3 regions of the Alkalicoccus luteus genome follow, and region 1 is predicted to be linked to each of the others. Evidence: riboswitches for the same ligand, from Rfam matches in the RefSeq annotation. Region 1 holds a riboswitch; each other region holds the start of a gene.
The links. Region 1 has a riboswitch for cyclic di-GMP ahead of ACSZLD_RS15365 (flagellar assembly protein A). Riboswitches for the same ligand answer to the same signal wherever they lie in the genome.
Positions count from the first base shown of each region.

Region 2: another riboswitch for cyclic di-GMP. It lies ahead of ACSZLD_RS06930 (amidase); the one in region 1 lies ahead of ACSZLD_RS15365 (flagellar assembly protein A).
Region 3: another riboswitch for cyclic di-GMP. It lies ahead of ACSZLD_RS12785 (anti-repressor SinI family protein); the one in region 1 lies ahead of ACSZLD_RS15365 (flagellar assembly protein A).

Region 1 covers NZ_JBPZEY010000014.1:10,724-15,848, reverse strand. Annotated here, with positions in the region: gene ACSZLD_RS15375 (helix-turn-helix domain-containing protein) at 1-157, shown strand, start outside; gene ACSZLD_RS15370 (hypothetical protein) at 103-735, opposite strand; gene ACSZLD_RS15365 (flagellar assembly protein A) at 820-2,169, opposite strand; cyclic di-GMP riboswitch class I at 2,202-2,286, opposite strand; gene ACSZLD_RS15360 (hypothetical protein) at 2,776-3,552, opposite strand; gene ACSZLD_RS15355 (protoglobin domain-containing protein) at 3,694-4,980, shown strand; gene ACSZLD_RS15350 (DUF1499 domain-containing protein) at 5,080-5,125, opposite strand, start outside.
Region 2 covers NZ_JBPZEY010000004.1:130,941-136,065, forward strand. Annotated here, with positions in the region: gene ACSZLD_RS06920 (YndJ family transporter) at 1-632, opposite strand, end outside; gene ACSZLD_RS06925 (glycerophosphodiester phosphodiesterase) at 674-1,411, opposite strand; gene ACSZLD_RS06930 (amidase) at 1,621-2,484, opposite strand; cyclic di-GMP riboswitch class I at 2,530-2,617, opposite strand; gene ACSZLD_RS06935 (amidohydrolase family protein) at 2,815-4,185, opposite strand; gene ACSZLD_RS06940 (P-loop nucleotide/nucleoside kinase family protein) at 4,201-4,974, opposite strand; gene ACSZLD_RS06945 (enoyl-CoA hydratase/isomerase family protein) at 4,971-5,125, opposite strand, start outside.
Region 3 covers NZ_JBPZEY010000009.1:71,031-76,155, forward strand. Annotated here, with positions in the region: gene ppdK (pyruvate, phosphate dikinase) at 1-322, opposite strand, end outside; gene ACSZLD_RS12780 (pyruvate, water dikinase regulatory protein) at 319-1,131, opposite strand; gene ACSZLD_RS12785 (anti-repressor SinI family protein) at 1,440-1,586, opposite strand; cyclic di-GMP riboswitch class I at 1,622-1,709, opposite strand; gene ACSZLD_RS12790 (response regulator transcription factor) at 1,915-2,598, opposite strand; gene ACSZLD_RS12795 (ATP-binding protein) at 2,585-5,125, opposite strand, start outside.

The DNA.
Region 1 (5,125 bases):
TTTTCAGTACGGACAAAGCGGCCGGGAATCCGGCCGCTTCAGCAAAGAGGAGACAAAGCGTTACTATGAGAAAGCCGTGTTTTTATTTCAGCTCCGGGGGAATCAGTTCTTTGCGGACGTTGTTGCAGAAGAACTGGCTGAACTGCTTGAAGACTGAAATAGCTGGAGCCTTCCGTCATCATCCAGCGAAGCTCGGATCTGCTTCGTTTCAGACTCAATCAGCTTTCGCTCCCGTCCGATCGTCAGCACCACATCAGGATGGCAATGGTCAATAGAAATGATACCCGTTTCATCCGTTTCCAAAAGTGTTCTGGCTCCGCCAGGAGAACCGGCCTCCCGAACCGATATTCCACGTCCTGCCTTTAACGTGCCGCCAACGGCACGCTGATGGATCGTGATCACGCCGTCTGCTTCCATATAGGAGTGCAGGACACCTTTCCCGAGAACGTCAATTTCGCCAGCTGAAATGAGCTTGCTGTGAGAGGCATAGCGAATAGCAATTCTAGATCTGCTGACAGAAGGGCTCTCCAGCAGATCATGCAGCTGGAATGCCTTCTGCTGCAGATCACGAAAGAGCTGATCCTCTGCTTCATGTGCACGGTGAAACGTGAGCAGGGCAGTTTGGAGCTGCTCGCCAACATTACGCCACTGTTCTTCAAATAAGCCGGAATGAAGCAAATGGTCGACAAGCTGCTCGGTATCGCTGCGAAGCCGAGGGTACTTTTTTTCCTGCAAAGCCCGGATCAGCGGACCGCGGCCGCGCTGCTTTTCATAAGAGGCCTGAAAAGCAGGGGAGTCAACGACCTGATAAAAGACTCGTCAAAAAGACGGGTAGGTATGCAAAAATGTTTTCAGCAGCTTGATTGTTTTTACATGAGCTGTTTTGCTCGTCCCTGCTGTAAGAGTTGAATGCAGCACGCTGCCGTTAACAGTAATGGAGCCTGCAGCGTGTAAGGACGACTGCTCGCTGTGAGCGTGAATCCATACATCTCCTGCTGCTTCCACCTTCATGCCGTCCTCGACAGACCCAATCACTTCAACATCCCCTGTAAAGCGGATGTTTCCGTCTCCAAGCTGCAGGTTCCCATCATGAACGAGCTTCGGCAGAATGGATAACCGCACGTGCTGTCCCTGCTTCTTTAAAAGAGGACGCCCGGCAATAGAAGCCGTAATCGTTTTCGTTTCTTCATCGAGTTCAATACCCGCTCCTGCCTGAACCGCGATCGGCCTGCCTGCTTTAGCTTGAAGCACATCTCCAAACAGGCTGAGGCCATCTTCGCCGGCTGTTGGATCAATGATCGATCCTAAAACGACTCCTTCTTCAACGGCCGGAATCCGAATCGAATCCCTAAAATCAATCGTTCCGTCCGGCTTCTCCCGGTACATTTTCTGTTCTGTCTGCAAATTGATCTTAAAGTCAATCCGGCCGTCTTTTCCGTGCTTCGGCAGCTTTCCTGCCGTTATTTGGACAGTGGTCTCTTGAATAGACGCACATGCTTCCCGAATCACATCCGTTTGAATACCGTAGGTAATATCCATCCGTTCCAGCTGCTCTATGACGTCTGTTTCTGTCAGTTGATTTAACGGTGTTTCCTCTTTGGAAATACTGACATACAGATATTCGGCGGGCGGATGATCATTGATTGCAGCAGTATAGTACGCTCCAGGCTTTACATTCAGCGTAACGAGCTGCTGTTTTTTATCAATAGAAACAGACCAAGTGGTTTCACGAGGCGGGAGGTTGATCGAAAACTCCAGTATATCTCCCTCAGTTAGCGGAGTGGTTCTACCAGTTTGTCTGCCATTTTTAGAAGCGGTCACTTCATCCGGCAGGTGAAGAACAGGACGTTTGGGTCCGTTTCCTTCAAAATAGAGAACGCCATCTTTCATCCAGGCGGTCCCCTCCAGTCTCCTGGATAAGTTTTCATCTCTGCTGGCATCAAGCGGCTCATCGAGGTAGGAATCCAGCGTGTCCAGCCAGCTTTCTTCTAGCGGCTCCTCCGTCCATGCGCGTATTTTAGCCTTTGATTTTCTCAGACCAAAAAACAGATTCTCCCCATGGCAGATAATGTCGATGTGTAGAGCATTTGCTGGTGTATGCAGCGTTTTTTCTGCCTTGGCAATCGCTTTTTCCACTGTTTCTGCTTCGAACTCATGTACGTTACGCATTCATACCCCGCCTTCCTTGGTGAAGGTTTATATGCGGCATCCCGGCTGTCATAGGAGGTTTCCCTTAGATCCGCGGCTTTGCGTCCCTGTTTTTCAACAGGTTTGCCCCCGAACTTCTTCTCTTACTGTAAGTTTACTATGAGATTAGGCATGAGCAAGTACTATTTTCAAAAAAATCCATTATCTGCAGTCTTATTATCCTGGTTCTTTATTTACTTATTCGAATAGCAGGGGATGGAGTAAATCTCCACCTGCAGACGGATAGAAAATTCAATCTGCCGCCCGCTTTTTTGAGGTGAAGAAGACTCTACAATAAAAGCATAAGGAGGCGGTAACCGATGACACGCAAACGAAAATCGCTGTTGGAAAAGCTGAGGTATATTCCGAACGAACGTCGTTCAACGTACAGGAGAGAAAGGCTTTTGGAAATGTACGATGGTATCCGTCGTGGGCTCTAGGAGAAGGGGAGAGAATAAGGAATGGTGTTGAAGAGACGGAGAAAGTCTTGCCGGGGGAGGAAACAGACGCGGAATAAAAGGAACCGGGGCTCAAACGGGTGCTCCGGTTCCTTCTGTATTTGGTTCAGCTTGGCAGCGCCGGATCTGGTTAAGGGTAACGACGTTCTTTCTCTTCCTCCTGAAAGGACCGCTTCATACGGGATCGGAGCTTATCTGCATTTTGCTGAATCATTTTTTCGCGACGTTCATGCTTGACGACCTGCATCTTTTTCGCTTCGTCTCTCATAACCGATTCGTTTTGAACGAGCTGCTGATAAAAAACCTGGTTCGCGCGCTTCAGCTTGTCCCACAAGTTGTGACGGTTCATCAACGCAATCCAGTCGCGCAGGGTATCGGTTTGGCGGCTTAAGGAATCGATCATGTCGAACTGAAGCACCTCCAGTTCGGCAGCTGATTGAATGGCTGCTTCAATGTCTTCAGCTTCGATAGGTCTGCCGCTGTCTTCAAGCTCAGCCAGCACGTTTTGAAACTGATCATACACTTGCTTATATTTGAGTTGTATTTTTAAAAGGTGGTTGATCAGGCGGTAACCTGGCTGCAGGTCATTGCGATCCGCTTCTTCCATCACACCAAGCGGCTTTCGGAAAAGATCGAGCTGAATCCCGGCACGCATCCTTGCCTCTTCTTTAATAAAGCCTGCCAGATGGTAAAACGAGTGGAGCTGTTTATGAGCAGCAGCTGCGTCCAGCGTGTTTTCTTCGTGACGGGAAATCACTGCATAGCCGACGGGCTGCTTAGAGCGCAAGTATTCTATGTAATAATAGTCAGTTTCCGCTACACGGACAGGATAAGGATATAAATGAATTTTCTCGAATGTTTGTTTATGTCTGCGTGCTTTCCGCTTTACCAGCCAATTCGTCAGCATAAGCAATCCCTCCTCGGTCTGCACTTGATATTTTAGCATACCTGCTCTTCAGAATCTTCGGCAGTTTGCCGATATCAAGGGAAGAATTACAACCTGCAGCAAGTTAGTGGAACAAGATAGTCAAGAGGGGGATGAAGAAAAATGAAGTGGTTTCAACGGTCGGACAAACAACCGCCTGCAGCAGTCCTGCAAAAGGGGAGTATAACGGTAGCTGATCCGGATATTAAACGCCAAATGGAAATGACAGGATTCTCTGAAGAGATGCTCGGTGTTCTGGCTGCTTTTCGGCCATCGGTGGAAGAACGGATCGGGGAGCTCGTCGATTTCTTTTATGCTAATCTTGAAATCAAGCCTCACTTAATGGAGATCATTGAAGCGAACAGCTCTGTCGACAGGCTGAAACAAACGCTTCGCAAGCATATTTCTGAAATGTTCACTGATACGATCGATGATGCCTTTGTTGAAAAGCGAATTCGTATTGCAAAGGTGCACGTGAAGATTGGTCTGGAGCCGAAATGGTATTTGAGTGCTTATCAGGCACTGCAGCTCAAGTTGTTTTCGCTCGTCTATGAGGTTTACGGTCCAACCGAAGCTGAAACGGTCGTCAAAGCTGTATCATCGATTGTCAGCTTCGAGCAGCAGCTCGTGCTGGAAGCATTTGAAGAGGAGCTTCAGGCTGTGCGTAAAAAAGAAGAAGCATTACGTCACCAGCTCGATCGTTATATTACGGGGAAATCCGAAGAGCTCGGGGCGATCTCGCAGGAGACGAACGCTTCTATGGAAGAAATGAAGCTGCAGGCTGAAGGCATTACGAAGAACTCGCAGAACGGCACCGTGATTTCGAGTGCATCAAAAGAGTCGGCGTTGGAAGGGAGTGCCCGCTTAAAGGAACTGCAGCGGATTATGCAGGAAACGACAGGAAGCATTGAACAGATCGATACTAAAATGCAGGAACTCGCTTCGTTCTCCAAGGAAATTCAAACAATTGTCAGCATCGTTCAAGGGATCGCTGATGAAACGAATCTGCTCGCGTTGAATGCGGCAATCGAAGCGGCCAGAGCCGGGGAACACGGCCGGGGTTTTGCAATTGTAGCTGACGAAGTTCGAAAACTGTCTGAACAGACGAAAGAGTCTGTTGGGAAAGTTCGAGGACTGACTAATCAGACAGATAAAGGCGTACAGGAAAATGCTGCACTGTCCAAAGAAATCGCTGAACGGATGGCAGAAGGCAACCGGTCGGCAGAAGCTGTTGGAGATACGTTCGCTGTCATCCTTAGAAAAATGGAGGAGGCAGTCGGCAAAAACACAGAAATTGAAACAGAGCTGACCGCATTTATGGATGTAATCGGAGAAGTAAACAAAGCCTCCGGTCAAGTAGCAGCGGCTGCAGAGGAGCTTCTGGACCAATCGCGCGGCCTGCAAAAATAGACAGCGGTGTGAGCAAGAGACAGAAAACTAGTAAGTAAGACGTTTTACGTAAATGAAGCGGCTCTCCGATGGAGGCCGCTCTTTTCTGTTCCATGCAACTTACTCGTGCTTACTTTGATAGGCTTCACGGATTGCTTCGATCCGC
Region 2 (5,125 bases), on a different contig from region 1:
AATGGGGAACCGATCGCCGCACCGATTGCAAGAAACCGGTATGCCGTGCCGGTATCGCCGCGCAGCGACACGAGAAGCCGGCCGAAGGCCCCTGTTAATACAGGAATAACGACCGCCGAATAATGATAGTGCACCGTCGTCAGCGACATCGTCAGTTCATCATATGGAAGAACTTGATCAATTCCAGCCTGCCAAAGAATCAGCCAGATACCTCCGACCCCGGTAAAAAGCAGGCCAACATCAATAATCGTTTCCTCAGCCGGATAAAGCCCCCTGCGGTAGATTCTCCATGCGCCGCATAGCGCAACGACGAGCATGAACAAAAACCAGATGGATGCCAGCACGATCGACAGCACCAGCGGCTCAAACGTGACCGAGGCCAGACCGAAAATGCCTGCTAAAAAGGAGCGCTGGGAGAGCCAGCGCAATATGAACTCTGCTTTCATATTCGGCCGCTTCGGAACAGCGATATGCAGGAGAAGCGGAATCAATATGAGAAACGACAGCACGAGGGCAGCTGACACGATATCGACATCTGCTATGTACAGCCAAATTACAATAACTACGGCTCCAAGGCCTACGTTCAGTTTTGCGGTCATCGCGAATCCCTGCCCTTCTTCAACCCGTGCCATGCTTCCCCTTCCCTTTCCCGTTTTCATGCTCTGTTAAGCTGTTATTTAACCGAATGCTGTACCGTGGTTCGTATTCTGAGCGCAAGAGCCGGGTCGTCCGTGATGACAGCCGTGCATCCGGTGCGGCAAAGCTTTTCCAGATCGTCCGGGTGATTAACGGTGTACACACGGACTGCCATGCCGCGTTTCTCCAGCTCACAGATTTCTGCCGGTGTCATCATGGTGTACTGAATGTGCAGCCCTGTGATGCCGTGCTCTTTTTTGTACCGATCCGGTTCCAAAACCGCCCCCAGGCTGAGCAATGCTGTATCAGCTTCTGCTCCTTTCAGCATGGGCAGCACGGGGTGGTCGAAAGAGGAGAATACGGGTCTTCTTCTCTGCGGATATTTTTGCAGCAGATTGACCGCTTCCATTGCCGTTCGTTCTCGATCCTCGGGTAAATGCTTTAGTTCTATATTCAGCTGGATATTCTGCGGCTGAGCCCATTTCAGCACCTCTTGAAGAGCTGGAACCCGTTCAGATGCAAATTTATGGTCAAACCAGCTGCCTGCAGACAGGCCCGACAATTGCTTGAGAGTAGATTGGTTGACTGCTCCATGACCGTCTGTTGTCCGGTCAAGCGTGTGATCATGAATGATAACGAGTTCGTCATCTGCTGTCAGCTGGACGTCTAATTCAATCCCCTCTGCGCCAGCAGCAACTGCTTCCCGAAAAGCGATCATGGTATTTTCCGGAAACGCGCGTGAGAATCCTCGATGTGCAACGATAGCTGGTTTCATCTGTCACCCTCCTCTTTTTCTCTATCGTACCGCATCACCAGCCTGAACTCCTATTAACGTCTTGTAAAGATCATATATCAACTGTAAACAACAGCTCGGATTCATGTGGAAAAGCGGCAAATCAGACGTGGAACCTTGTTTTTTTGGAAAACGACAAAAACCACCCACCTGCTAAAGGTGAGTGGTCGAGAGAAACTGCCGAAAGCGCCTTACGGCTTCATCGTTTTCCAGCTGTCGACGTGATGGATCGCTGTTCCTCCATAGTAGGGACCCGCGTACCGGGCCGATACCAGGTCAAGCTGCTGCTTCATGTATGCTTCGCCTTCTTCAAAGAACGTTACATGATTGCCTTCGTGAGACTGCATGGTTTCCACTCCGACGGTGACCGGCGTTTTGTGCTTTGCTGCGAAGGCCATTTCATTTTTTACGATTTCATTGATTGCAGAAGCTGTATCCCGGTAAGCCATAAGTGTCACGCCATCAAGCTGCTGAATCACCCATTCTGCGAGATTCCCGCTTCCGTTTTTGTTTTTAAAGCTGATTTCGTCAAACCAGAATGGCAGATCTGCTTCCAGCGGCAGTCCTGCCGCAGCACTCTTTCTTTTCGCTGTCAGCAGAAGTGATTGAAAATCGGCGATCGTCTTCGCCCGATTGCTGTTCCAGCTGCTAAGCAGGTACGGCTCTACATCTAAGTGAACGCCTTGAAAGCGTTCTGCTGCTCCCGCACGCTTCTGGTAGTCTCCCAGCCAGTTCATCATTGTCGTCAAATGACGATCTCCTTTTGGTGCCGCCCATTCCGGTGCGCCATCGAGGGCATAGACGCTGATTCCTTCCGTTCCTGCACGACGGATAAAACTTCTGTAGGAAGCCTGTGGGACACTGCGATCAATTTGTACAAATACACGCTCGACATTCTTTTCTTTTAGAAAGGCAATGGTTCCACTCTCATCTTCGACAAACATCCACGGGTTCCAGAGCCAAGTTGCGTTCGGAGCTGAAGCTGCTCCAGCGGGAGCCGCCCAAATTCCAGCTGCCATAGCAGTCACCACCAGCAGTAACAGGACTTTTTTCATCGCAAAAAACCCCTTTCTGTGCCAGCCGAGGCTCACAGAAACGGGCCCGGCAACCTGACGACCATACGCTATTCAGCGGTTAGGCTCACGGCTTTGCGTCCCATCTTTTCAGATTGGTTTGCCTTTGTCACATGTTATTTTTGTTACTATTATACCCCTTAGCCGATTCGTTCATATGAGTAATAGGAACTAAATCTGTCGTGATTTTTTATGAATAACACGAGACTTTCTCATCTCTCCTTCCCTTTTCGGCTTCAAAACAAAGATCCACGCTTATGAAGCGTCAAAAACCGGAAGCATGAACTGCTTCCGGTTTTCCATCCTCATTACTCAGTTGTTCTCATGCAGCCACAGGTCATCTGGATTGCCGAATTCGCTGTAAATGTGATTACGGGCCTCCACAGCTTGTCTGCGCAGGTTTTTATAATCGAGTCCAACCATTTTTCCGTCTCGCTTTACTGCTTCGCCGCCGACAAACACGGAGTCTACGTTGCCGGTATGCGTACTTGTAACGACAGCACCGATCGGATCGTTGACGGGGAAGAGGTTCAGGTCATCTGTTCGAATCATGATGATGTCGGCTTCTTTTCCTGGAGTGAGACTGCCCGTTTTGTGATCCAGCTTCAGCGCCTTCGCACTTTCAATTGTAGCCATTTCCAGCACTTGATGCGCATGAATATTCAAAGGTGGTCCAGGCATTTCTCCTTTTGCAAGCAGCTGATCATTGATGCGGGAGCGCTCTGCCTGGAGCGCGAACTTCATTTGGGCAAACATGTCCCCGCCTGTTGAAGTAACAACATCGACACCGAGCGCAGGCTTTACGCCGTTTTCCAGACAGAGCCCTGTTGCCGGATACCCGTGTCCCATCGCCATTTCAACTTCAGGCGTGACTGAAATCGATCCGCCGTGCTCTGCCAAGAGCTTCATTTCTTCCGGACTGACGGCATTTGCATGAGCAAAGTTGAGGTCTGATCCGAGCAAGCCTGCCTGATGCAGCTTTTCGATCGATCTGTCAATCGCCCCCCACGTTCCAAATCCGAGGTGCATGCTCGCTACGCCGTTTAGTTCTCTTGCCAGCTTTATCTCTTCCACTGACGTATCCCAGGAACAAAACTCAGGACCGCGGATCGCAAGTCCCATCGTCAGCCGCTGATCGCCTGAGGAAAAATATTGATTGGCAATCGAACGTGCGTCATCTCCGTTGGTCAACGTGCTTTCCCTGTTCCAATAATCCCCGTCACCAGGGCATCCGTAAGCAAACACGCCGCGAATTTTGGATTCCTGCAGGCCGCGGATCATCTCTTCAGCGTGATCCTTGGAGATGACCATCGTCCAATCCAAAATCGTCGTCACACCGGCTTCAAGTGCCTCCAGTGCGCCAAGCAGGTTGCCGATATAGTCGTCCTGCGGCCGCCTTTTAGAACCAATGTTGCCGTAATAAATGCTGCCCAGATATTTCTGCAGGGACCAGTCTGCTCCTGTATTGCGAATGACTGATTCCCACGTATGCCGGTGGCTGTCGACAAGGCCTGGCATAACAATCATGTTCTCAGCATCGATAACTTCACAGTCCTCTGCCTGAATGTCGTGGTGAACATCTACAATCTTCCCGTCTTCAATGAGAATGTCCCCTTTTTTAAAATCCCCTTTTGCCGGATCCATTGTCAGGATCATACCGCCTTTAATCAACTTTTTACTCATACATACCGCTCCTCTCTAAGCATGATCGATCATGATTTTTTTCCACTTTATGTGCACCGTGCAAATCATACCGAGCTGTGTGCGCACTGCTTGTTCGAGATGCTTTTTCCATGATGCTATATCTGCGATCGTGATTTCCGGGCTAGTTGAAATCTGAACGGCAATCTGCTCGAAGCCTGTCTGAATCTGATCAAGCCGGATCCCGGGCTGTTCATGAATTCTTGTCATATCCTTTAAACACTTCGGAGAAATGACGATACGATCTTTTCCGGTGTAAACAGGCTTGACGACAAGCACTTCCTGATCCCTTCTGCGAAGCCGTATCAGCAGTTTTCTAAACCAGCTGCCGGCGAAGGCTGTGCCCGCTTCTTCCGGCAGGACAGGGATGACGTGCAGGTTCCGGTTCCGCTGCTGTCCGGCATAAAGCGTTTCATCTTCTGACTGTACATCCTGAATCGCAATCCATTCGGATGGTTCAGGAAGATCGAGCGCTCGGACGATCGTACGCACCATCCGCTTCGACGTTCCGATCACGAGCAGGGAGTGCAGCTGGTGCTCGGCCAGGGCCTGCTTCACTTCATCGCGGTGCGCTTCTGCATGAAACACGGCCCGCTTGACGGCCGCAAGCAGAAGCTGCTCGTTTTTAGCGGATCGTCCTGCAAGTCTTCTGCCTTCCCTGATCAGCAAACCATCGTCAATGATCGCCGCAGCTCCCGTCTGTTCAGCAATCTCTGTCGCACGGTGGCTTTTCCCGGTACCGCTCTTTCCGTGAAGACCGTAGACCTTCACGAACGCCTTCTCCTTGACGGGAAATCCGGAACCCGCTTTTCCATAAAGGCTCTGCAGCCTTCCCGAAAATCGGTTTCATCCGCATAGTGGAATGTTCCGTAGGCCTCAGGTGCAAAAAGAGCGTCCACTGACCCTTTCGACAACTTCGTAA
Region 3 (5,125 bases), on a different contig from region 1:
GGTTCAGTACGGTATCCATCATTCCAGGCATGGACGCAACCGCTCCTGACCGAATCGAAACGAAGAGCGGATCAGCCGCGCCGCCAAGCGTTTTCCCTGTCTTTTTTTCCAAGTCTTTAAGCGCTGCAAAGGTTTCCTGCTTCACCTGATCAGAAAGCGTTTGGCTGTTCGTGTAGTAATCAAGGCAGGCCTCTGTCGAAATTGTAAATCCTTCTGGTACCGGCAGGCCGATGTTCGTCATCTCCGCAAGGTTGGCCCCTTTGCCGCCAATCAGTTTTTTCATATGACGGTTTCCTTCTTCAAACGCGTATACAAATGTCATGAAATGTGTCTCCTTTCCAATTTGAGTACTTCTAAAATGTAACTGGCTGTTTCTTCTACCGCTTTATTCGATACATCAATAACCGGGCATCCGACCCGCTTCATTATTTTTTCTGCAAATTCCAGCTCTTTTAGGATTCGGTCGAGGCTTGCGTAGTCTGCTTTTTCCGTCAAGCCCATCGTACGCAGCCGAATCCGCCGGATGTCATTCAGCTTTGACGGGGAGATCACCAGTCCAATGCAGCGCTCACGCGGAAGCTCGTAAAGCTCTTCCGGAACTGCGACCTCTGGTACGAGCGGCACGTTCGCTACTTTGAACTGTTTGTGCGCCAGGTACATGGAAAGCGGTGTTTTGGAAGTCCGGGAGACGCCGATCAGCACCAGATCCGCCTTTTTCAATCCCGAGGTATCCTGTGCATCATCGTATTTAACCGCGAATTCCACTGCTTCGATCCTTCTGAAATACGCTTCATCCAGCTGCCTGATCCGCCCAGGTTCTTTTTTTGGCTGTTCATTAAACGTCTCACTCAGCATCGACAGCAGTGGATCGAGCAGATCGACGGAAGGGACGGAAGTTTTTTCTGTCAGCGTTCTCATTTTTTGCTGAAGCTCCCCTAATACCAGGGTATAGGCTACTACAGCTCCAGCTGTCTCCGCTTCTTCTACGATACGCTCCAGCTTCTCCGGTGTCTGCACGTGCGAATATCTTCTTACCTCCGTTTTATCTTCAGTAAATTGGGTAAGCGCTGCTTGTACCATTCGGTCTGCTGTTTCTCCTATTGAATCGGATACAACAAATACTAGTCTCATTGCTTCCTCCCTCCCCCTAATGTGACATACTAATAAAAATAAGTATAGCACATTATTTTTCCCTATCAAGAGGAAATTTCCATCTGCAGAAAAAAGGGTAAACGTAGAAACGAATAAGTGCTATGCACGGATAAATTCACGAAAGTCCCACATAAGACGGTAAGCACATCAGCATTCGCGTCTAAACAGGGTGCCCCTGGCCGCAGCTTTCTTGAAACAGCTGTCACATAAGCATTTTCACCCGTTATTCAGCTGCAAAAAAAAAACGGAATCAGCAATAATTGCTGATTCCGGTCTTCCGGTGACGATTACATGCATTGCTGATCTGCCTTTAGCGAATGGCTGTTTTCCTGTTTCATTTGAAAGAACGCTCTCACTTCTTCAGGAGAAAGGCCCATGCTCCGCGCTTCCATAACCAATTGTACCCAGCTCTCTGCCCGTTTCAGTTCATTCATGCCCTATCCCACCCTATGTTAAGTATTTGCTCCACATAGGCGGCCCGGCCGTCGTAGGCACCCCACGCCCTTAGACCCGAAGCTTTGCGCCCCTGCTTTTCAACAGGTTTGCCGTTTTTCTCTGCAGAATGTTGCGGAAACTCCATTTTCCTCCGTGTCTGCCCACCGTCCTCTAAAACAAGCTGCAACGTTCTGTATGTGTTCACTCTACAAAACAAAAGTTAAAATAAGGTTAAATAATCATAATTTTTTAAAAATAAATGTGACTTTTTTTGTCATGTCTTTATTTCCAGTATACAGCGCTTTTTAATCAATCCTTTATACCTATTTATCTGGCTGCGAATTTGTATCCAAAGCCTCGTACCGTTAAGATATAATCTGGATATTTAGGATCCTCCTCAATTTTCTTGCGAAGGTTTCGTATGTGTACTGATACGGTCTTTAAATCTCCATACATGTCGATCCCCCAGATATGATCATAAATCTGCTCTGCACTGAATACTTGTCCAGGGTGTTTCATTAAGTACACGAGAAGCTGATATTCTTTTGCGTAAAGCGAAACCGCTTTTCCGTTTACAGTCACCGTATAGCTCTCTAAATCGACCGCGATGGAGCCGGCACGAAGCTCATTTCGGTCATCGCGGGGTCCACTGCGGCGGAGATTCGCTTTGATTCTGGCTTCGAGCTCAGCAAGATCATACGGCTTCGTTAAATAATCATCGCCGCCTGCGTTCAGGCCTTCAATTTTATCTTCAGATGAACGCTTACAGCTGATAAAGATTATTGGACTTTCAGTAAGTTCACGCATGTTTCGGCAAACGTCAAATCCTTCCATACCAGGAAGCAGGATATCCAGTAAGATCAGCTCCGGGTCGACCTGCTTTACTTTGTCAACCGCCTCCATGCCGTTTCCGACAGCATAAACACTGTAGCCTTTTTTCTCCAAATATAATGTCGTGATAGCCCGGATATCCTCATCGTCTTCTACGAGCATGATTTTATGTTGATCCATGACTGCTTGCCTCCTCTTCAAATCGAGCATGTGCGGCCAATACCGGAATACAGAAGCTGAACGTCGTACCTTCGCCGATTTCACTTTCCACCCAAATCTCACCGTGGTGCCGTGCGATAATTTCCTTCGCAATGGCGAGCCCGAGCCCTGTACCAGTAGATGGTTTTCCCCGGTCGCCTGTCGCTTTGTAAAACCGCTTGAATATATGCTCCAGCTGATCCTTTTTCATGCCTCTTCCATTGTCGGTGATGCGGATCACTGCTCCGCCGTCAAATTCACGGTACCCTGTATCCTGGCGTGTTTCCACTGATATGTGAATGCTGTTTCGCGTGAACTTGCGCGCATTTCCGATCAAATTGTTGAAAACCTGCATCATCCGGCCTTTATCAATCGATACATACCACTGTCCCTTTTCAATATGATCGTAGGTAATAGCAGGGAAATGAATATCTGATTCAGACAGCTCCATTGCGAATGTCTGGTGAACATCGTTTAGCCAGTCCGTCAGCTCAACTGTTTCTATTCCCATGTTCATCTGACCCGTTTCCAATTTTACCAGCTCAAACAAATCAACGATCAGCCGGTCAAGCAGTTGAATCTTCTTATCGACAATTTGAAGGTAGTTTTCATCAGAGGGATCAACAAACCCTTCCCGGACCGTATGAATGTAGTTTTTCAAAAACGTAACCGGTGTGCCAAGCTCGTGTGAAATGTTGGACAGCATTTCCACTCTCGCTGCTTCCATGTGAGTAAGCTGGTCGTTTTTCACTTCGAGCTCCGCATTTTTACGACCGAGCTCAGCGGTACGTTCATCCACCATTCCTTCCAGCATCAAATTGATATTTTCAAGCTCCTGCCTTCTCGATTCCAATTCCTGTACAGCCCCCGAAAGCTTTAAGTGTGTATCTACCCGAATCATCAATTCCCGTCTGTCGATCGGCTTGACGAGATAATCATTGGCACCTGCACGATACGCTGCCAGCCGGTCTTCAATTAGATTTTGAGCGGTGAGCAATAGTACCGGCAGCTCTGTATAGGAAAAGCGTGTCCGCAGCTCTTTACAGACGCTGAAGCCGGAAAGACCCGGCATCATCACATCCATAATTACCAAATCAAACGACTGCTTTTCAAGTTTTTCCATCACCGTCAGTCCATCGGGAGCCGCGGTGACATCGTATCCTTCAAGCTGAAGGTAATTAACGATCACCTGCAGATTCACGTGGTCATCATCGGCAGCAAGAATGCGCTTCGCTCCAGCATGGTTCCGCTCCAGTTCAGCTATAGAGTCAGCGGCCGGCATAAACTGTCCTGCTGCCTGCTTAGCGGCTGGAAGCGTAAATGAAAACATCGACCCTTTACCGGGGTCTGATTCAACTTCAATCCTTCCGCCCTGCAGCTCAATCAAACGTTTCGTCAAATGCAGACCGATCCCCATTCCTTCCCGGTAATATCCCTCAGCATCCCGGCCGCGTTCAAACGGTTCAAACAGCCGGCGGCGTTCTTCCTCAGAAATGCCGATCCCGGTATCCCGGATATAAATGGTCACCGTTTCCTCGCTCTGGGAGCCGCGAATGCGAACGGTTCCTTCCTTCGTATAATTCACGGCGTTGATGAGCAAATTATATAAAATTTGCTGCAGGCGGTGCTCATCGGCAGCAACATTTGGCAGCTGCCCCACTTCGTTAATGATGGTAAGAGATTTTTCTGCTGCAAGCGGCTTTACCATCTCGCAAGCAAGTTCTACAGCAGGCTTCAGATCAACCTCCTCGACGCGCATGTCAAAGTCCTGATTTTCCATACGCGAGACGTCCACGATATCCCCGATCAGATAAGACAGCCTGCTGCCGCTGCGGATAATAACGTCCAAATGCTTTTTAGCAGCTTCATTCTGTTCACCGGCGATGCCTTCCCGAAGTGATTCTGCGATGCTGATCATGCCATTCAGCGGCGTTCGCAGCTCGTGCGTTGTCATTTGTAAGAACTCATTTTTTAGCCTGTCGGTTCGCTGCAAGGCTTCAAGTGCTTCCTGCCTCGCCTCCTCTTTTTCTTTTTGAATAGCGGTAATTTTGTTTGCCAAAGCGAAAGAGAAGAGCACGAGCTCGACAGACGTGAAAATCTGCCACGCATATTTCGTGAAAAAAGAGTATGGAACAAAGCCGAGATCGGTAAAAATAGATATTAAAACACCGATGACAAAGAACTGCCACGCAAACAGAAAGTAAATGGAGGGGCCGAATCCCTGCCGGTAGCGGATGAGTGCCGCCGTCAGAACAGTCAGGACCGTCGCGACGCTTGCGATTACGATTAAATTAAGTGCCAGTGGATATGAATAGGCCCAGACTCCGAGCAGAATGAGGTTAATGGAGAAGGCCATATACATATAAATGAGAGATCTCGGCACTTCCTTCCTAAGTTCAAGAAAGTTCACAGCAAAGATAATCGCCATCATGTTGGACAACAGCATAAAAAACAAGATCGCCCGATTGTTAAACCAAACTGCTTCCGGCCAAATGAACTGATAAGCAAG